Linked DNA regions of Cystobacter fuscus. The protein of the gene in region 2 interacts with the protein of the main gene of each other region in a pairwise test. Links are inferred from orthologs where the notes say so. Each region holds a gene or a part of one and is shown on either strand. Other genes may lie near its edges. The genes, in order: gyrB and gyrA.

Evidence for each region.
Region 1: the proteins of gyrA (region 2) and gyrB interact in binary tests that used the Escherichia coli proteins (3 or more experiments, as listed by UniProt). The link is inferred for Cystobacter fuscus from one-to-one orthologs.

Annotation. Positions count from the first base shown.
Region 1 is NZ_CP022098.1:12,011,814-12,021,839, forward strand. Bases 3,827-6,873 are described here. They hold gyrB (DNA topoisomerase (ATP-hydrolyzing) subunit B), read right to left. Parts: upstream 6,557-6,873; coding sequence 4,097-6,556; downstream 3,827-4,096. Other genes in these bases: CYFUS_RS48760 (hypothetical protein), read right to left, coding at 6,683-6,873. In the rest of the region: CYFUS_RS48735 (hypothetical protein), read right to left, coding at 1-23; CYFUS_RS48740 (hypothetical protein), read left to right, coding at 281-1,027; CYFUS_RS48750 (serine/threonine-protein kinase), read left to right, coding at 1,195-3,768; more of CYFUS_RS48760, read right to left, coding at 6,874-7,141; CYFUS_RS48765 (GNAT family N-acetyltransferase), read left to right, coding at 7,243-8,037; CYFUS_RS48770 (ATP-binding protein), read right to left, coding at 7,985-9,607. UniProt on the Escherichia coli protein: DNA gyrase negatively supercoils closed circular double-stranded DNA in an ATP-dependent manner to maintain chromosomes in an underwound state.
Region 2 is NZ_CP022098.1:1,172,412-1,182,713, reverse strand. What follows is about bases 2,327-5,649. They hold gyrA (DNA gyrase subunit A), read right to left. Parts: upstream 5,290-5,649; coding sequence 2,527-5,289; downstream 2,327-2,526. Other genes in these bases: CYFUS_RS04905 (hypothetical protein), read right to left, coding at 5,450-5,649; CYFUS_RS04915 (YkvA family protein), read right to left, coding at 2,327-2,398. Also shown: CYFUS_RS04920 (VIT domain-containing protein), read left to right, coding at 1-2,109; more of CYFUS_RS04915, read right to left, coding at 2,126-2,326; more of CYFUS_RS04905, read right to left, coding at 5,650-6,604; CYFUS_RS04900 (tetratricopeptide repeat protein), read right to left, coding at 6,627-7,448; ung (uracil-DNA glycosylase), read right to left, coding at 7,500-8,183; CYFUS_RS04890 (hypothetical protein), read right to left, coding at 8,366-8,812; CYFUS_RS04885 (hypothetical protein), read right to left, coding at 8,972-9,436; CYFUS_RS04880 (WGR and DUF4132 domain-containing protein), read left to right, coding at 9,619-10,302. UniProt on the Escherichia coli protein: A type II topoisomerase that negatively supercoils closed circular double-stranded (ds) DNA in an ATP-dependent manner to maintain chromosomes in an underwound state.

The DNA.
Region 1 (10,026 bases), about 11 Mb from region 2 along the record:
TCGTTTTCCGTCGCGTCGAACATGGTCGGGGCTTCCCTTCGCGTGCTGCGTGAGGCCCCTATCTGCACAGATGTGCAGTGTCAGATCAAGGGGGTACGCTGCGAGGCCGATTTGTCGGCCCTCCGGCCCGCTCGCTCGCCCGCCCTCCAGCGGCGCCGCGCCGGATGACCTATCCAGAGGGCCCCACTGACCCCACCCTGGCGTCGCATGGGACTCCACGCGGCACGCGCTAGGATCTCCCTCCGGCCCCCGCACGGGCCCCCTACCGGAGGAAGAAACCGTGGACTGGGTGCGAGTGCTGGAAATATCGCTGCAGTACCTCGCGGTGGCCCTCATCGGCGCCTGCGTGGGCATTGGAGAGCTCGTCTCGCGCTATCAGGACAACCCCTACGAGGCCATTCGCAACCGGCACGCCGTGCTCTACACGGTCATCAACGTGCTCGCCTCGGTCGTCGCCCTGCTGGCCCTCAACACGGTGAACAACAAGGATCCCCTCGGCGATCAGAACGCGGCCCACCGCATCGGCTACACGCTGCTCGCCGGCTTCGGCGCCATGAGCATCCTGCGCTCCTCGGCCTTCACCCTGCGCTCGGGCAACAACGACATCTCCATCGGACCGAGCGCGCTGTTGCAGATCATCCTCTCCGCCACGGACCGAGCCGTGGACCGCGCGCGAGCCACCGTGCGCGCCGAGCGGATGGCCAAGACGATGAAGGACCTGGAGTTCAGCCAGATCTCCATCGCGCTCCCCCAACTGGCCTTCACGATGATGCAGAACGTGACGATGGAGGAGAAGCAGAACCTGGGCGAGGAGATCTCCCGGCTGCGCGAGCAGGACATGGACGCGGCGATGAAGAGCATCTGCCTGGGGCTCGCGCTCAGCAACATCGTCGGGCAGAGCGTGGTGGACGCGGCCGTGGCGGCGCTGCGCCAGACCCGGAAGCCGGGCGAGGTCCCCGCGCTCGCCCTGGTCCCGAGCCCCAGCGGGCCCGTGGTCCAGGTCGTCCCCCCCGCCGTGCCGAAGTGAGGGCCCGGGGGCAGGCGGGGGAGCAGGCGGGCCCCGGGGGTCCCCCGCCCCGTCCCGGCCCCGCTCCGGCCCGCCCGGGCCCGGGGGCCTTTCCCGTTTCGCGATTATTTGAGCGAAGCGAGGTATGCTGGACCTCCGGATTCCCCCTCAACGACACGACGCGCAACGTGGCCCCCAACGCAGCCCGGGACTTTGGCAGATACGAACTGGTGTCGAAGCTCGCGTCGGGCGGGATGGCGGTCACCTATCGCGCGACGATGAGGGGCGCGGCGGGGGTGACCAAGCCGGTGGTCATCAAGCAGATCCTCCCCCACTTCGCCGATGACCCCGCCTTCGTGGAGATGTTCATCAGCGAGGCGCGCGTGGCGGCGGCGCTCACCCACGGCAACATCGCCCAGGTCTTCGACTTCGGGGAGATCGACGGCCAGTACTTCCTGGCCATGGAGTTCGTGCACGGCCAGCCGCTGTCCAAGGTGCTGCGCCGCGCCCAGCGCGCGGGACTCCCGTCGCTGCCCATCCCCCTGGCGCTCTACATCGCCTCGCAGATCTGCGACGGGCTGGACTACGCGCACCGCCACCTGGACGACAACGGCGAGCCGCTGGGACTGGTGCACCGCGACGTGTCCCCGGACAACGTGCTCATCTCCTACGAGGGCCAGGTCAAGGTCATCGACTTCGGCATCGCCAAGGCGACGAGCGTGGTGGAGGGCAACACCTCGCCGGGCATGGTGAAGGGCAAGTACCCGTACTTCTCCACCGAGCAGGCCCGGGGCGAGCAGGACCTGGACGCGCGCTCGGACACGTTCGCCGTGGGCGTGGTGCTCTACGAGATGCTGTGCGGCCGCCGCCCCTATGACGGCGACTTCGTCACCGTGCTGCCGAAGCTGCTCGCCGGCGACTACCCCAGGCCCTCCTCGCTCAACCCCGCCATCGCCCCCGAGGTGGAGCTGGTCCTCGCCACGGCGATGGCGCTCGAGCGCGAGCAGCGCTACCCCACCGCCCAGGCCTTCTCCGAGGCGCTGCGCGAGCAGCTCTACTCCGCCTGGCCCCGCTTCTCGCCGAGCATGGCGTCGCAGTTGCTCGGCCACCTGTTCGCCGAGGATCTCGCGGCCGAGGGCCGCCGGGTGGAGGTGACGCCCGCCTTCCTCGAGCAGCTGGCCGAGTGGCAGCAACAGACGAGCGTGGGGCCCCGTCCGGCCTCGGCGGGCACCGGCCGTCCCCGCTCCAGGCCCGCGTCCGACGGGGAGATCAGCGGGCCGATGCTGAGCAACCCCGGCGCGCGCCCCCCGTCGTCGCGCTCCGGCTCCAATGGCGTGGCCCGCGCCTCGCAGCCAGGGGGGGTGCGCCCCATCAGCTCGACCACGGGGCGCAGGGTGTCGAGCGCGGGCGTCGTGCGCGTCCCCGCCGCATCCCCCCCCCGCGAGGCACCGGCCCCCGAGACGATGGCGGGCCCGCTGACGGACGCCCGCGTCCTCGAGAGCCCGAACGAGCCGCACGACAACACCCCCCTCGATATCGAGGTGCCGTCGGTCACCCACATCACGGCCCTGGAGGGCACCCCGGGCGATCCGCGCGAGCAACGGGCCCGCCAGGAGAAGGAGCGCGAGGAGAAGCAACGGCGCATGGTGCGCCAGCTCAGCATCCCGCTCTTCGCCCTGGCGCTGCTCGGCCTGCTCTACCTCGTCTTCTCGCCCAAGAAGGCCAGTGAAGAGGAAGCCGCCATGAGGGCCCCGTTGTGGCTCACCTCCACGCCGCCGGGCGCCACGGTGAAGCTCAACGGCAAGGACGTGCCCGGCGTCACGCCGCTCTTCGTGCCGGATGTGCCGATCTACGAGGCCAGCACCTTCGTGCTCACGCTGCCGGGCTACCGGACGTGGACCAAGCGCTTCACGCCCACGGCCATCGACAAACCCACCCTGAACGCGGTGTTCGAGCCACTCGAGGAGCAGCCCCCACCCCAGGCAGCGCCGCCCCCCGAGCCCGCTGCCGCGCCCGAGCAGCCCGATCTGTCGCGCAACGAGGTGGACTACCCGACGCGGCTGTTCGTCCTGCGCCCGCGCTACAACGCCTTCGTCGTGGACGGGCTCGCCACGGCCTCCCTCGAGCTCAACCCCCGGGTGGCCTACGCGGTCAGCACCGACGGCAGCGCCTCGCTGGCCGCCGGGCGGGGCGGGGGCACGGGCACGCTCGCCTACTTCGCCGAGGGCGATGACCTGCCCGCGGACGAGTCCTTCGGACTGCTCGGCCCGTCCACTCGCACGCTCAAGGGCGTGCGCCGGCTGCATGTCTTCCTGCTGGACGATGACCTGGCGGACAACAGCGGCACGGTGCGGGTGAACCTGCGCCAGTCCCAGTTCGTCGCGCCCCGCAGCCTCACCTTCGATGCCACCCGCGACGCGCTGGTGCTCGCCCCCGAGCAGCAGTTCGTCCTGCGCGGGCTCAACCCGGACGCCATCTACATGCTCACCGTGCGCGATGACGTCGCGGAGCTGCGCGTGGGCCCCACCGGCCGCACCCGCCACGTGTTGTGCGTGGAGAGCAACCAGAAGTCCGCCCGGCGCTCGCACCGCCTGCTCGAGTCGGGCAAGCGCTTCCAGGTGACGGGCGCGGACACCCTGCGCTGCGCCTTCCCGGATGTCCGCGTGGAAGACAACGCGGGCGCCTTCGAGGTGGACATCGTCGACGTCACCGAGATGTCCCGCAAGGAGCGCGCCGACGCCCTGCGCGGCCCCCTGCGCTGAGCCGCCTCCCCCGAGGCGAGGTAGGGAGCTGACGGACAAGCACCGGCGCCATCCGACACGAGCGTCCAAAAGCCCACCAGCCGAGCATACTTTGAGCACCGTTTTTCAACGGAACGGTGCATACTCTAGGGAAGGGCCTGGATCACCGGGTCCCCCTAAAAACCGAAGGATTCCTTCCGTAAGGGCTTGCTCGCGGCGGTGAGGCGATCAGGTTCAACAAGGACGGGAAAGGCACGTGGGCGCGGAGCCATTCATGGCACCGGGCCCACATGTCTTTTTGGGGCCCGCCCGCTCCCTCGAGAGGGAGGGAAGCGGGGGCCCGGGTGGCTCAGATGTCGAGGTTCTGCACGTTGAGGGCGTTGCGCTCGATGAACTCGCGCCGCGGCTCGACGGCCTCGCCCATGAGGAGCGAGAAGATCTCATCGCTCTCCACCGCGTCCTCGATGCGCACCTGCAGGAGCGTGCGGGTGGCGGGGTTCATGGTGGTCTCCCAGAGCTGCTCGGGGTTCATCTCGCCCAGACCCTTGTAGCGCTGCAGACCGAGTCCCTTCTGGGCGTCCTTGCGCACGGCCTCCAGGACTTCCTGGACGGACAGGGCGAGCACCTCGCCGTCGCCCACCTTCACCTTGTAGGGCGCCTTGCCCAGCGAGGCGAACGAGTCGTGCAGGCTCACCAGCTCCTGGTACTCGGGCGAGGAGAGGAAGCCGTGGTCGAACACGGACTGGCGCAGGCCGCCGTTGATGTCCGTCTTCACCACCAGCTTCTTCGCCTGGGACTCGGGGTCGTCCACGATGGTCGTGTCCAGGCGGCCGAGCGTGTCCGGCATGCGCAGCTGGAGGTAGGCGCGCATCTGCGCCACCTGCTCGCCGAGCACGGCCTCGTTGGACAGGGTGGCCACGTTCAGGCTGCTGCCCTGCACCAGGGCGTCCACCACGCGCGCGTCCCGCCGCGCCGCCAGCTTCTCCAGACGCTCCTCGTAGGTGAGCACCTTCTCCAGGAGCGAGCGCAGCTCCGCGCCGCCCAGCTCCCCGCCCGGCGTCACCACGCGCGAGTGATCCGAGGCGATGCGCAAGAGGTAGTCATTGAGGCCGCGCTGATCCTTGACGTACAGGTCCTTCTTGTTGCGCGTGACTTTGTAGAGCGGCGGCTGGGCGATGTAGAGGTAGCCGTTCTGGATGAGCTCCGGCATCTGCCGGTAGAAGAAGGTGAGCAGCAGGGTGCGGATGTGGCTGCCGTCCACGTCGGCGTCCGTCATCAGGATGATGCGGTGGTAGCGCGCCTTGGTGGGATCGTAGTCCTCACGGCCGATGCCCGTGCCGAGCGCGGTGATGAGGGTGACGATCTCCGCGCTGGTGAGCATCTTCTCGAAGCGCGCCTTCTCCACGTTGAGGATCTTGCCGCGCAGGGGAAGGATGGCCTGGTTGCGCCGGTCGCGGCCCTGCTTGGCCGAGCCGCCTGCGGAGTCACCCTCGACGAGGTACAGCTCGCTCTCGCTCGGGTCGCGGCTCTGGCAGTCGGCGAGCTTGCCCGGCAGCGAGCCGCCATCGAGGATGCCCTTGCGCCGCACCGTCTCGCGCGCCTTGCGCGCCGCGATGCGCGCGCGCGTGGCGTCGCCAATCTTCATGACGATCTTCTTGGCGACGACGGGGTTCTCCTCGAGGAAGGTGGCGAGCTGGTCATTCACCATCTGCTCGACCAGGCCCTTGACCTCGCTGTTGCCCAGCTTCGTCTTCGTCTGCCCCTCGAACTGGGGGTTGGACAGCTTCACGGAGATGACGGCGGACAGGCCCTCGCGCGCGTCCTCGCCGGTGGGCGTCTCCTTGAGGTCCTTCCACACGCCGCTCTTCTCCGCGTAGGAGTTGAGCGTGCGCGTGAGCGCGGCCTTCATGCCCGACAGGTGCGTGCCACCCTCGTGCGTGTTGATGTTGTTGGCGAAGGTGAAGATGCGCTCGTCGTAGCCATCGTTCCACTGCAGGGCGATCTCCAGCGCCAGTCCCTCGCGCTCGGTGCTGAAGTGGATGGGCTTGTCGTGCAGCACCTCCTTCGCCTTGTTGATGTACTCCACGAAGGACACGATGCCGCCGTCGAACTTGAACTCGTGCTCCTTGCCGATGCGCATGTCGCGGATGACGATGCGCAGGCCGGCGTTGAGGAACGCGAGCTCGCGCATGCGCTGGCTGAGCGTCTCGAAGTTGAAGTCCACCACCTCCATGATGGTGGGGTCCGGCTTGAAACAGATGAGCGTGCCGAGCTTGTCCGTCTCGCCCACCACCGACACCGCGTCCTGCGGCACGCCGCGCGCGTAGGAGTGCTCGTACACCTTGCCGCCGCGCTGGATGCGGACCTTGAACCACTCGGACAGGAAGTTCACGCACGTGACGCCCACGCCGTGCAGACCGCCGGACACCTTGTAGGCGCCATTGCCGAACTTGCTGCCCGCGTGCAGCTCGGTGAGCACCACGTCCAGCGTGTCCTTGCCCTTGAACTTGGGATCCGGGTGCGGACCCACCGGAATACCGCGGCCGTTGTCCTGCACCGACAGCGAGCCATCCACGTGGATGACCACCTCGATGTCCGTGCAGTGGCCCGCGAGCGCCTCGTCGACGGAGTTGTCCACCACCTCGTAGACGAGCTTGTGCAGCCCGTAGGAGACGGTGTCGCCGATGTACATGCCCGGCCGCTTGCGGACGGCCTCCGCGCCTTCCAGCTTCGTGATGGCACCGGCGTCATAGTCCCCAGACGACGACGACGGAGCCGCCGGGGTGGCGGGGGTGGGGAGGTTTTCCATGTGCGGAGATCCTTCGGAAATCACAGGTCGGGAAGCCCGGGTGCCTACCATTGGAAGATACCCCGGACAAGAATGTGGAGAACACGCAAGGCGTGGAAAAGATTCATGAAATGTCCCGAAATGACGCTAGGCGTCGAACCGGGGGGCGGGCTTGCGTTCCTCCAGGGCGGACGCGAGCTCGCCATAGGTGTTCCGGGAGGCGAAGAGGTGCCGGGAGACGAGCACCCGTCCCCCCTCGTCGAGGAACAGGCCAAGCACCTCGCCGTGACGGCCGATGCGCCGCACGGAGTCGATCTGCCCCCAGGACAGTTGGATCCGGCCGGTGGAAAAGGGACGAGCCACTTCCACACCCCGGGAGCTGAGTGTAACGCCCCAGCCGGGCCGTGGCCGCAAGCGATGCCAGGCGAAGGCGAAGACGAGCATCAATCCTCCGGTGACGCCCGCCCGGGCCACGGCCAGGGGAGGGGAGCCCAGAGAGCGGGCATCCGCCAGGGCCCAGGCGCTGAGAATGGCCAGCACGCACGCGCCCAGGAACAGGGCACGGCGAGAGAGGCGGGGATCGAAGGCGTAGAAGCGGGGCTCCATGCGAGCAGCCTGCACCCTACCCTCCCCGAGGGCCCGCCGGGTATTTTCCCACCTCCCGCACTGTCCACCCGGAAGCGCCCCCGCGCCCCAGGAGAGCCCCCATGACGGACGCTGAACTCACCGCGCGCCTGCGCGCCAATCTGCTGGCCCTCAAGGCCCTGCAGACGCGCACCACGGCCCTGCGGGGGCTCGAGCTGCCAGGAGTCCGGGCCCTGTGCCTGCCCGGCCGGGGTATTCCCCTCTTCCAGCAACAGGTGCTGTACACCCACCCGGAGGCGCTCGCTCCCGCCCTGCCCCGGCTGGAGGCGTGGTACCGCGACCAGCACGTGCCCGCCTGGCGCGTGCTCGTCACCCCGGGGGACTCCCACGCCGAGTCCGCCCTGGCCGCCGCCGGCTACGCGCCCGAGGGCGGCATGCCCGCCATGGGCCTGAGCCTCGCGCCCACTCCGTCCTCCCGCCTCCCTCCGGGGCTCACCGTGGAGCGCTCCGAGGACCCGCGCGAGGTGATCGCGCTCAACAGGCGGTGCTACCCCCCGGGCATCATGGACTTCCTGGGCGTCTGGGAGGGTGAATCGCCGCCGGACGTCCCGCTGCACGGGGTGCTCGTGCGCGAGGCGGGCCGGGTGCTCTCCGTGGGATTGGCGCTCGATCTGGACGACACCGCGGGCGTGTACATGGTCGCCACGCACCCCGACGCGCGCCGCCGGGGACTGGGAGCGCTGGTGATGGAGGGCCTGCACGCGGATGCGCTCGCGCGCGGCCGCGCCGCCTCCGTCCTCCAGTCGTCCGAGGAGGGAGTCGGCATGTACCAGCACGTCGGCTACCGGCACCTCGGGACGTGGGTCAACTGGGTGCGCCGCGCCGGGCAGGTGGCTCCAGGGGCAGTTCCAGGATGAAGCGCGCGCCGCCTTCCGGGCGCTGCTCCGCCCAGACGCGGCCACCATGTGCCTCGGCCGCCCGGCGCGCCAGGTACAACCCCAGCCCCAGTCCCCCGTACGAGCGCGAGGACACCGCCCGTCCGAAGCGCTCGAAGATGCGCTCCAGGTGCTCCGCCGGCACGCCGATGCCCTGATCCTCCACCACCACGCGCGCCCGGTCCCCGGCCTCCTCGCCGCGCACCTCCACCGGCTGGCGTGGACCGAACTTGAGGGCGTTGGCCACCAGGCTCGACACCACCTGCTCCACGCGCATCCGGTCCCACTGGCCCACCAGCCCCGGCGCCACGCTCACCCGCAGGCCACAGCCCACCGCCTCGGCCTCCGCCTGGAAGCGCTCCATCACCTCGCCCACCAGCTCGCCCAGGTCCACCCGCTCGGGAGACAGGGGCAGCTCGCCCGTGGACAACAGCGACACGTCCAGCAGCGACTCCACCAGCGAGCCCAGGCGCCGCACCTGACGCAGCCCCCGCTCCAGCCGCTCGCACAGGGCCGGGGACTCACTCCGCGAGCGCTGCACCAGCGAGCCGAGCTGCAACCCCAGCGTGGTCAGCGGCGTGCGCAGCTCATGCGCGGCCACGGCCAGGAAGTCATCGCGCAGGTGGATGGCCTCCTGCGCCTCGTGGTAGAGCCGCGCGTTCTCCAACGCGAGCGCGGCGCGGCGCCCCACGTCCTGGAAGAGCGCCAGGTCCGCGGCCGTGAAGGCCGCCCGATCTCCCGTGGCGAACAGGGTCATCACCCCCTGGCTCTCCCGCCGCCCCCGCAGGGGGACGCAGACGGCCGAATGCAAGCGCAGCCCGGTCACCACGCGCAGATGCTCCGGCGAGCGCGCCCAGGCCAGCAGATGCTCGGCCCGGAGCTCCGGCACCCACTGCGCCTGGCCCGTGCGCCAGGTCAGCGCGGAGCCCGAGCTGGCCTCCGGCACGAGCGGGAAGAGCCGGTCGAGGTCACGGCCCCGCTCCACCCATTCGGGATCCTCGTTCGCCAGCACCACCAGCTCGAGCTGTCCCTTGTCGTCGGGAGCGTAGACGGAGCACCAGTCCGCCAGCTCCGGCACCATCAGCCGCGCCACCTGCTGCAGCGTCTCCTGGAAGTCCAGCGAGCCCGCCAACACCTCGCCCACGCGCGCCATCAGCGAGCGCTCGCGGCGCAGGCGCGACACCTCCAGCTCACGGGCCACCACCGCCGGCAGCCGGCCCAGGGACGCCCGGGAGAAGCAATCCCGCGCCCCCGCCTTCATCACCTCACCGGCCCCGCGCTCGTCCCGGTGCTCGGAGAGGACCAGGAGCGGAACCTCCAGGTCGCGCTCGCGCACGGCGTCCAGCACCGTCACGGCGTCGAGGCCCGGGGAGCCCTCGCCACACACGAGCACCTCCCACGGCCCCCGCTCCAGCGCCGCGCCCAGTTCCCCGGCGGTGCGCACGACGCACGCCTGGAGTTCACCGTGGCCGCCCTCGCGCAGAGCCTCCACCACCCGAGCCTCGTCGTTCGGCTCTCCCGCCACCAGCAGGACGCGCAGGGGCGTCGTCATCCAGGCGCCCCCGGCCTCCAACCCTGGCCGGCACCCGTCCCGAGGCGCACGCCCGCCCGGGGCACCTCGTCCTCACGCAAGAGGGATCGCTGGATGTACATGCTCGCAACTCCACGCCTTGGACCCGAGGACAAGCCTATAGCGGGTCCCTCCCGTGTCGTCCGCCAGGAAGCAACCCCCCCGGTCCTGGAACGCTCCCCGGTGAACGTCTCGCGAGCCGGCGGCGCCGGAGCCTGAAAAAAAGTCTGGAAGAGGGCCCGTCAGGAACCGCGCCGGGTCCCGTCCCTGTCTTCATCGGAACGCCCGGCCGGAAAGGCCTCACACGCCCGGGACCTGTAAAGGCCCTCTCTCCCAGAGACCAAACCAAGGCTTCACCACTCGGGCGTTCCGTCCCCTTTCACACCCGCTTCTCGCGTCCG
Region 2 (10,302 bases):
CCCACGCTCGTCGCCCCCCGCTACATCCCCGGCACGCCCTCGGGAGACCGTACCTCTCACGGCGTGGCCGAGCCGACGAGCCGGGTGCCCGACGCGGACCGCATCACCCCGCCCGTGGGCGACGCCCCCTATGGCCTCACGCTCGAGCTGCTCGTGTCCCTGGGCCGCGAGGTGGTGGTGGAGAGCCCCTCGCACGCGCTCCAGCTCACGCGCACCGGAGGCGACACGCGCGTGACGCTCGCCCGGCCGGGCGTGGTGCTGGATCGAGATGTCGTGCTGAACATCCGCGGCCCGGACACGGATACGGCCTTCACTCCGCTCGTCACCCACCGCCAGGGCGACGCGCCGGGCACCTTCGCCCTCACCGTGGTGCCGGACCTGCTGGGCATGGCCGGCGCGCCCCGGCGGCAGGAGGTGGTGTTCGTGGTGGACACCTCGGGCTCCATGGATGGCGAGAGTCTGCCCCAGGCCCAGGGCGCGTTGAGGCTGTGCCTGCGCCACCTGCGCGAGGGGGATCGCTTCAACATCATCGCCTTCGAGAACAGCTTCCACCTCTTCTCGCCCCAGCCGGTGACCTTCACCCAGAAGACGCTGGAGCAGGCGGACCGGTGGGTGGCGGCGCTACGAGCCCATGGCGGCACGGAGCTGCTCGAGCCCCTGCGCGCCGCGGTGGAGGCCATGCCGGAGGGCGTGGTGGTGCTGCTCACGGACGGACAGGTGGGCAACGAGTCGGAGATCCTCCAGGCGGTGCTGGCCGCGCGTCGGACGGCGCGCGTCTACTCCTTCGGCATCGGCACCAACGTGAGCGACGCGCTGCTCAAGGATCTGGCGCGACAGACGGGCGGAGCGGTGGAGTTCATCCACCCCGGCGAGCGCATCGACGACAAGGTGGTGGCCCAGTTCTCGCGGGCGCTCGCCCCGCGCGTGACGGACGTGCAGGTGCGCTTCGAGGGCGTGGAGGCCACGGAGCTGGCGCCCGCCGAGCTCCCGTCGCTCGTGGATGGCACGCCCTGGAGTCTCTTCGGCCGGTACACCACGCCGGGCACGGGCACGGTGGTGCTCAAGGGCCGCTCGGGGGCGGAGCCCTTCACCCTCGCCATCGCCGTGAACTTCCCCGCGACGAGCGACCGGCCCGCGGTGGAGAAGCTGTGGGCCGCCGAGCGCATCCGCGGATGGCAGGCCGCCGCGCTCGTGGGCCGGCGGGCCGAGGCACTCAAGGAGCGCATCCTCCAGCTCGCGCTCGCGCACGGGCTCGTGACGCCCTACACCTCCTTCGTCGTGGTGGAGGAGCGCACGGGCGAGCGCCGGGCCTCGGGTCAACCCGAGACGCGCGTCATCCCCGTCCACGCCCCCGCCGGCTGGGCCATGTTCGGCACGGCGGACCAGGACACGGCGAAGAAGGAGCTGAGCAAGCCCGGCATGCCCCGAAAGGCCGTCGCTCCCATGCCCCCCTCCGCCGCCAGCGCACGCGGGGCCGCGGCGCCCACCCTGGCGGCGCCTCCTCCGCCTCCGAGAGCCCCGGCCCCCGCGCCGGCCGCGCCCCGGCCCCTGGCCAAGAGGAGCCGGAGCGGCGCGGTCCATGGCCCGCCCGGCGAGGAGGAGACCACGGGTTCGAGGCTGGCTCGCATGGAGGAGGCGACCGACTCCCTCCAGGAGGCACTGAGCGCCCCTCCGTCCATGGCGGACATGGCGCTGGACGACGAGGGGGGCGCGGATGGGGCCTCCCGGGAGGCCCCCGTGGAGCTGCTCGGCCAGCAGCTCGCCAGCGGCCTGTGGGCGGGCACCGGCCCGGGGAGCGAGCCCGTGCGGCAGGCACGTGCCACCGCGCTCGCCCTGCTGGAGTTGCTGCGCCAGGGCATCACCAGCGGCCATGCGCTCCATGGCAGCCAGGTGAAGAAGGCCGTGGAGGCCCTGCTCGCGCTGCTGCCCTCGTTGGGAGAGGCCACCGAGGTGGCCGAGCTGGCCCTGGGCGTGGCGTGGCTCGTGTCCGCGGGCCCTCGCACCCGGGGGCGCATCTCCCAGGCGGCGCGCCCGCTCGCGGAACTCAGCGCCCGGTTGGCGGATGAGGGGAAGCTGCGCCAGCACGTGGACGCCCTGGCCACGCGCTGACTCCGGTGGCTCCGCTTCAGCGCTCGCCGAGCGGAGACCGGCCCGTGCGAGGCCCGTCCACCGGCGTGGGCCACCCCATGGGCTCGGGCCGGTAGTTCTCCAGCTCCCGCGTCATGAACCAGGCCACGCCGGCCAGCACCCCGAGGTCGTCCAGCCAGCCCAGCAGGGGCAAGAAGTCCGGCACCACATCCATGGGGAAGAGGAAGTAGGCCACGGCGAACACCCCCATCAGCCGCCGCCACCGCGGCACGCGAGGATCTCGCACGTAACGGAAGAACCGCGTTCCCATGACTCGAAGACCGGCGACGTTCATGCCCCTGCTTACGAAAAGGGGCGTGAAATCATTGCGCGACCCGGTCGTAGGAAAGGCGGGCCGCTCGTGTACCAGGCGGCCCGCCCTCGCGCTGCATCAGCGGCTCAGCCCTGCTCGGGCTCGGAGCCCTCGGGCGATTCAGAGTCCTCGGACGACTCGGCGCCCTCGGGCGGCGCGGACTTCGCGGCGGACGCGGACTCGCTCGCCACCGCTTCGCCCGTCTCGCCCGCCTCGCTCTCGTCCTCCTCGGACTCGGGCAGCTTGGAGATGCCCGTCACCTTCTCCTCGGCGCTCTCCAGGGCGATGAGCCGCACGCCCTGCGTGTTGCGGCCGATGACGGAGATTTCCTTGGCCTTCATGCGGATGAGCATGCCGCCGTTGGTCACCAGCATCACCTCGTCCTTGTCCGTCACCGGCACGAGGCCCACCACCTTGCCATTCCGCTCGGTGGTCTTGATGTCGATGATGCCCTTGCCGCCACGGCCCTGCTGCCGGTACTCGGCCTCCTGGGTGCGCTTGCCGTAGCCGTTCTCCGTCACCGTGAGGATGGTGGTGTCCTTCTCCACCACGTCGGCGCCCACCACCTCGTCGCCGTCCTCCAGGGTGATGCCCTTCACGCCGTAGGCCTGGCGGCCCATGGAGCGCACTTCCTGCTCGGGGAAGCGGATGCTCATGCCGAGCGCGGTGGACAGGAGGATGTCCTTGGAGCCGTCGGTGATCTTCACCGCGACGAGCTCGTCCCCCTCGTCGATGCCCAGCGCGATGATGCCGCTCACGCGCACGTTGGCGAACGCCGACAGGTCCGTGCGCTTGACCACGCCCTTCTTCGTCACGAAGAAGACGAACTGGTTCTCACCGAACTCGCGCGTCACCAGTACCTGGGCGAGCCGCTCGCCCTCGCCGAACTGCACCAGGTTCACCATGGCCTTGCCGCGCGAGGTGCGGCCGGCGAGCGGCAGCTCGTGCACCTTGAGCGAGTAGAGCCGGCCCTTGTTGGTGATGGGCATGAGGAAGGCGTGGGTGCTCGCCACGAACATGTCGGTGACGAAATCGTCCTCCTTCGTCGTGGCCCCCGTCTTGCCGCGCCCACCGCGCTTCTGCGCCCGGTACTCGGACAGCGGCGAGCGCTTCACGTAGCCGGTGTGCGAGAGCGTCACCACCATGGTCTCCTCGGCGATGAGGTCCTCGCTGGTGATCTCCTCCACCGCGCCGGTGATCTCCGTGCGCCGCTTGTCGCTGTAGCGCTCGCGGATCTCCTTGAGCTCCGTCTTGATGACGTTGAGCAGGCTCGTCTCGTGGGCGAGGATGTCCTCCAGGCGGAGGATTTCGCGCACCAGGTCCACCAGCTCGCGGAACAGCTCCTCGCGCTGCAGGCCGGTGAGCCGCTGCAGGCGCATCTCGAGGATGTTCTTGGCCTGATCCTCGCTGAAGCCGGCGCCCTCGTAGCGGTGCTCCAGGCCCGAGTAGTTGGGCTCCTCGGCGCGCGCGCGCGACTCGAGCAGCGCCATCTGCGCCTTGGCCTGCGCGTAGTCGATGCGCTGCAGGTTCTTGAAGCGCTCCTGCTCGTAGAGCTCGGGCGACAGGATGTGCATGAGGCCCCAGCGCGCCTCGTCCGGGTCCCTCGAGGCGCGGATGAGGCTCACCACCAGGTCGATGAGATCCTGCGCGACGAGCAGGCCCTCGACGATGTGGCGGCGGGCGCGCGCCTTGCGCAGCTCGAAGCGGCTGCGGCGCGTGACCACGTCGCGGCGGTGCGAGATGAACCGGTCGAGCAGCTCCTTGAGGGTGAGCGTGCGCGGCTGGCCGCCGTCGATGGCGAGCATCACCGCCCCGAAGGTGGTCTCCATGGGGGTGTTGGCGAACAGGTTGTTGAGCACCACGCCGGAGATGGCATCGCGCTTGAGCTCCACCACGATGCGCATGCCCTGGCGGTCGCTCTCGTCGCGGATGTCGCTGATGCCCTCGAGCTTCTTGTCGCGCACCAGGTCGGCGATCTTCTCGATGAGCCGCGCCTTGTTCACCTGGTAGGGGATTTCCGTGACGATGATGCTCTCGCGGTCGCCCTTCTTGGAGGTTTCGATCTCCGTGCGCGCCCGGATGGTGATCTGCCCGCGGCCCGTCTCGTAGGCGCGGACGATGCCCTCACGGCCGGTGATGATGCCGGCGGTGGGGAAGTCCGGACCGGTGATGAACTGCATCAGATCACGCACGGTCGCGGTGGGGTGATCGATGAGGTGCAGCGTGCCGTCGATGACCTCACCCATGTTGTGGGGCGGCACGTTGGTGGTCATACCCACGGCGATGCCGGAGCTGCCGTTGACCAGGAGGTTGGGGAACTTGGTGGGGAGGACGAGCGGCTCGAGCAGCGAGTCGTCGTAGTTGGGACCGAAGTCGATGGTCTCCTTCTCGATGTCCGCGAGCATCTCCTCGGCCAGACGCTCCATGCGCACTTCGGTGTAGCGCATGGCCGCGGGGGAGTCGCCGTCCACCGAGCCGAAGTTGCCCTGGCCATCCACGAGCAGGTAGCGCAGGGACCACTCCTGCGCGAGCCGCACCATGGCGTCGTAGACGGAGGAGTCGCCGTGGGGGTGGTACTTACCGATGACGTCGCCCACCACGCGCGCGCTCTTCTTGTAGGCGCGGTTGTGGAGGTTGCCCAGGTCGTTCATCGCGTAGAGCACGCGGCGGTGCACGGGCTTGAGGCCATCGCGCACGTCGGGCAGGGCGCGCCCGATGATGACGGACATCGAGTAGTCGAGATACGAGCGGCGCATCTCGTCTTCGATGTTGACTTGGATGAGTTCTCCCACGGCGCCCGAAGGAGGCGCGGGGGGCGTTGCCGGCTTGTCGGTGGTGTCGTCGGCCATGAATTCGTGGGTCAGGGGAGAGGCCCGCCCGAGGGGACCTCTCCAAGAGATTGGGTGTACGTAACCCCCGGATTTTCCAGCGTCAACAATGCTGATGCCCGGGACGTGGGGGGGAGCCAGAAAGAGGACCCGGAGCCCGCCCGGTTGGCGGGCATTGAACTCAACCCAGGACCTCGCGGGCCTGTTGTACCAACCGGGTCAGACGCGAGGGCGCCCACCATCCGCGCGACACCCGCGTGCCCATTCCATGGCGTTGGATCAACTCCCGGAGTGCCTCGCACACGCGCTCGCCGTCCGGGCCATGACGGCCTTCATCCGCCTGCCCGGCGAGCTTGTCCAGACGGGCCCAGCGCGCGGGCGTCCAGCACTCGTCCTCGGGAATGTCCGGCCGCTGCGCGTCCCAGAGCTCGTAGGCCACCTCGAACAGTGCCGCCCGGGCGTCCTCCAACACCCCCGAGGCGTGCAGGCGCACATGAGGCGCGTATTCCCGCTCGAAGAGCCACCACATCACCGCCAGACACTCGGCCGGGTCGGGCTCGAGCGGGGCGAGCCGCAGCCGAGCCATGTGCAAGAGCCGGCTCCGGGCCTCCTGGTACCAGTACTCCGCGTGAAGCAGACGCTCGGTGCCGGTGCCCGGCGGGCGGCGCGGCGCGAGGGCGGCCCGCTCGCGCAGCTCCGCCACCATGAAGCCCCGTGCGTCCACGCCGGACAGGCGGCGCCAGAGCGCGGCCAGCGCCGCCTCGCCCCGGGCCCACCCCAGGGACAACTCCTCTCGCTGCAGGCTCGAGAAGGGCAGCCGCCCGGAGAGCAGCACCGGGTGCGCGAAGAGCGGCTCGAGGCGCCCGGCGAACAGCACGGCCTCGCGCAGCGCGGGCAGGGAGTCCGGCAACAGCTCCGCCGCGGTCTGCTCGCGCAGGTGGACGGGCACGTCGCGGGGCAGGGTGATGAGCCAATCCTCCAGGGAGCTCATCAGGCCGGCCAGCGACTCCTGGGCGCTGCGTCCGAGCTTGCGCGCCACGTCCCGGGCGAGCTGCTCGCGCAGCGAGTGCACTTCCCACAAGGTCCGCACCGTCGGGTGGCTGGTGGGCCAGTCCTCGGCCTGGGCGCGGCGCAGCGCGGGGCCGAGCAGGGCGTCCAGTGCGTCCTGATGGGTCCGCACCTCGCGCAACAGGGGCAACTCCTGCCGCAGCCGCTCCTGCCATCGGGACTCGGCCAGCGCGAGCACCAGGCGGTAGTAGCGCTCCCGGGCGGGCGCGAGCAGAGCGGACTGGCCCTCCAGACGGATCTGGAATTCGTCGTCGATGGGCGCGGCCATGAGGAGGAGTATACCTCCGGATTCACGCCGTCTGGGTGGCGACATCCTTGGGCCGCAGCGGGGCGGCGAGCCGCTCGGCCTCGGCGCCCAGGGGGCCCTCGGGGTCCAACGCCCTGGCGCGCTCGAAGGCGGCGAGCGCGCCCTCGCGATCTCCCTTCAGCTTGAGGGCCACCCCCACGTTGAGGTGCGCACCGCCATTGTCCCGGTCCATGGCGAGCGCCTCGCGGAAGGCGGCGAGGGCCTCGTCCAGGTCTCCGGCGAGCAGGGCCTCCTTGCCGGCCTGCACGCGCTTGTCCGCGTCGTTGACGAGCTCCACCTGGAGCAGGCTGCCCCCGGCCACGGTGACGATGAGCGCGCGCAGGATGCCGCCCCAGTAGAAGGTCAGGCCCTCGGCGGCGGCCACGGCGGCGATGGGCAGGTCCGGCAGCAGTTGCTTGCCGCGGAACTTGAAGCGCACCTTCGTGTAGCGGCCCTTGTTCGCCCAGTGGATGACCTCCCCGCGCAGCTTGTTCAGGCCCTCCTCGATGCGCTTGGGATCGATCTCGAAGGGGAACGCGACGCCGCCCGAGGCCTCACCCGAGGGCAGCGCCTTCTGCTCGGACACGGACTCCGCCACGGGTTCGGCCACGAACTCGGGGAAGGAGGAGGCGGGGGGAAGCACCTCCACCGGAGCGGAGGGCGGCACCGGGGCCCGGGCCTTCTTCTTCGCCGCGGCCGGCCGCGCCGGGGCCACCGGCTTCTTCACGGACGAGGGGCGCTTCTTCGCGGAAGCGGCGCTCTTCTTCGGAGCCGCGGCGGCCTTCTTCGGGCTCGCCGGGGCCTTGCGGGGTGAGGTCTTCGCCATGGTGAGGGGACTCTAACCAGTCGCGAGGCAACACGCTCGCGGGGGCGCCCCTCACCCTGGCAGCCGCCAATCCACGGGCGCGCGCCCGCGCTTCTCCAGCTCCGCGTTGGCGAGGCTGAAGGGCTTGCTGCCGAAGAAGCCCCGACTGGCCGACAGCGGCGAGGGGTGCGGACCCTTGATCACCGCATGTCGGCGCTCGTCGATGAGCGCCTCCTTCTTCTGGGCATAGCTGCCCCACAGCACGAACACGACCGGCTCCGGCTGCTCGCTCACCGCCCGGATGACCGCGTCCGTGAAGGCTTCCCAGCCGCGTCCCGCATGGGAGTTGGGCTCGGCCTCGCGCACCGTCAGCACCGCGTTGAGCAGAAACACGCCCCGCTCGGCCCACTGCACCAGCGAGCCCTCCTTCGGCCGGGGCAACCCCAGGTCCGACTGGAGCTCCTTGAAGATGTTCACCAACGAGGGCGGAGGCTTGACGCCCGGCCGCACCGAGAACGCCAACCCGTGCGCCTGTCCCGCCCCGTGATACGGATCCTGCCCGAGGATGAGGACCTTCACCTGGCCGTACGGCGTCAACCGGAAGGCCGAGAACAGATCCTCCTCGGGCGGATACACCTTGTGCTGCTGGCGCTCGCGCGCCACGAACTCCTCCAGTTGCCGGAACCCCGGGCTCGCCAGGACATCCCCCAACGCCTCGCGCCACTCCTCGGGGAGCAGGCTCTTCAACGAACTCATCGTGCCTCCACGACTCACGTGTCGATGAGGCCCCTCTACCCGACTCGCGCGGTCAGCTCGTGCCCGAGTGCCTGAAAAGTCGGATGGAGGACCCTCGGCGCCCAAGCAGTACCCCAAAACACGACGGGCCCGGAGAGGAAATTCCTCCCGGGCCCGTGGGTGAGAATGCTGGCGCTCTGGATTTACTGCAGCAGCATCTGGGCCATGCGCTGGGCGGCGAGCTCCGTCGCGTTGTTCAGGCCGAGCTGGCTCAGGCCCTTCTGGGCGAAGTTGCCCATCAGCTGGCCCAGCACGTCCGTCACGCCCTTCTTGCCGGTGGCCAGGTTGAGCGCGGAGCTCAGGATGCTGTTGCCGCCCGCGCCGTCCAGGAACCCCGCGGCCCCGCCGAACTTGCCCAGCAGGTTGCCGAACACTCCTGCTCCGCCGCCACCTCCGGGGATGAGGCTGGAGGCCGCGCTGAACAGCGACTGCGTCAGGCTCTTGCCGCTCGCGAGGTTGCCCGCGAAGCCCAGGGCCGCGCCCGCCAAGGGGTTGACCATGGAGACGATGGGAGCCGCGAAGCTGGCGATCTTGCCGAAAGCCTTACCGAGTCCGCCGAGGAGACCATCCTTGCCGCCGATGAAACCCATGATGAAATCCTTTTCGAGGGGCCGCCGCAGCGGCCGTAAGTGCTACTGACAAAAGGATTCTCGCGCGCCCTGATTATTTGTTTCCTGATCCCCCGAGAATTTCGCCTTTTTTGAAAATGCTTGGGAGATCAAGGGGATGGGCATGCTCCCGCGAGAAGCTCAGGGCTTGAACTTGGGCTTGGGGCGCTGGAGTTCCAGTTCCTGAGACAGCTCCTTGGACGCGGCGTCGGACTTCGGGGGAATCTTGTAGGGGACGGAATCCTCGCCGCCGAGCGTGCGCTGGTACTGCGCCGGCGTGGGGCCCTTGTTGAAGCCATCCGTCGCCTGGCCGGGGATGATGGGGATCTCTCCCTTGACCAGCTTCTGCATGTGGTTCTCGACCTCGGCGACGGTCGGAATGCTGGGGTCCTCTTTCTTGAGCGCCTCGTCCGGGACGATCATGATCGCGGGCGGCTTCTCCGGATGGGAGGCGTAGTCGAGGATCTTCTCCACGTACTGCTCCACGGGGATCTGGAGCAGACGGGCCTGCTCCTTCACGTCCGGATCCTTCAACAGCTCGTCGCGAACGTCGTCGATGGGGCGCCGCAGCTTCTTGCCTTCGGGCTTGCTCTTCTCTTCGGACATAACGAGGTGCTCTCCAGAGGGAATGAGGGCCGGAGCAGGGTCGAGCGTGCGTCGCCACGTCCAGGCCCGGGCGGAGGGCCGTATTGCTAGCCCAGTCGCGCCCCGGATTGCAAAAAGGCATCCCCTGGCCCGCCGCCGGGTGGGGGTGGTGCGCTACGGTCTTGGTTCTCGCGGAGACTGCAATGCGTCGCTTCGAACTGGTCGAGGGCTCGTCGAGGAAGTTCTGGGAGATTGAAGCGGGGGACACCGGCTTCACCGTGCGATGGGGGCGCATCGGCACGAGCGGGCAGACCCAGCAGAAGTCCTTCCCCTCCGCCGAAAAGGCCCGGGCCGAGCAGGACAAGCTCATCGCCGAGAAGCAGAAGAAGGGCTACGCGGAGGTGGGCAGCACTCCCAGCGCCGCGGCACCGCCCTCCGCGAGTCCGCCTCCACCCGCGCCCGCGAAGAAGGCCAGGGCCGCCGCGTCCCCGCCTCCATCCGAGGCACCCGCCTCCACCGCCCCCGAGGCACCGGTCCCGCCTCCACCCGCCGCCGACCCGGACGCCCCCATCGCCTGGACCGAGGCCCTCCTGCGCCGCGTGTATCCCCGCCGGGGCGGTGTCGCCGCGCCGATGCGTCCGCTCGCCCCCGTGAAGAAGTCCTGGGCCCTGGTGCGCGAGGACTTCCTCGAGCGCGTCCCCCCCGGGCTCATCCCCGAGGACACGCACAAGAACAACCGCACCGCCGAGACCCGCGCCGTCGCCGAGCGCATCTCCCGCCCCGAGCCCTCGCTCGGCACGCCCGAGGAGGACGCCGTCCTGGTCATCTTCCTCCAGTACCAGGAGTCCTGGAACAAGGTCCCCCGCCACGAGCCCATCATCGATCTG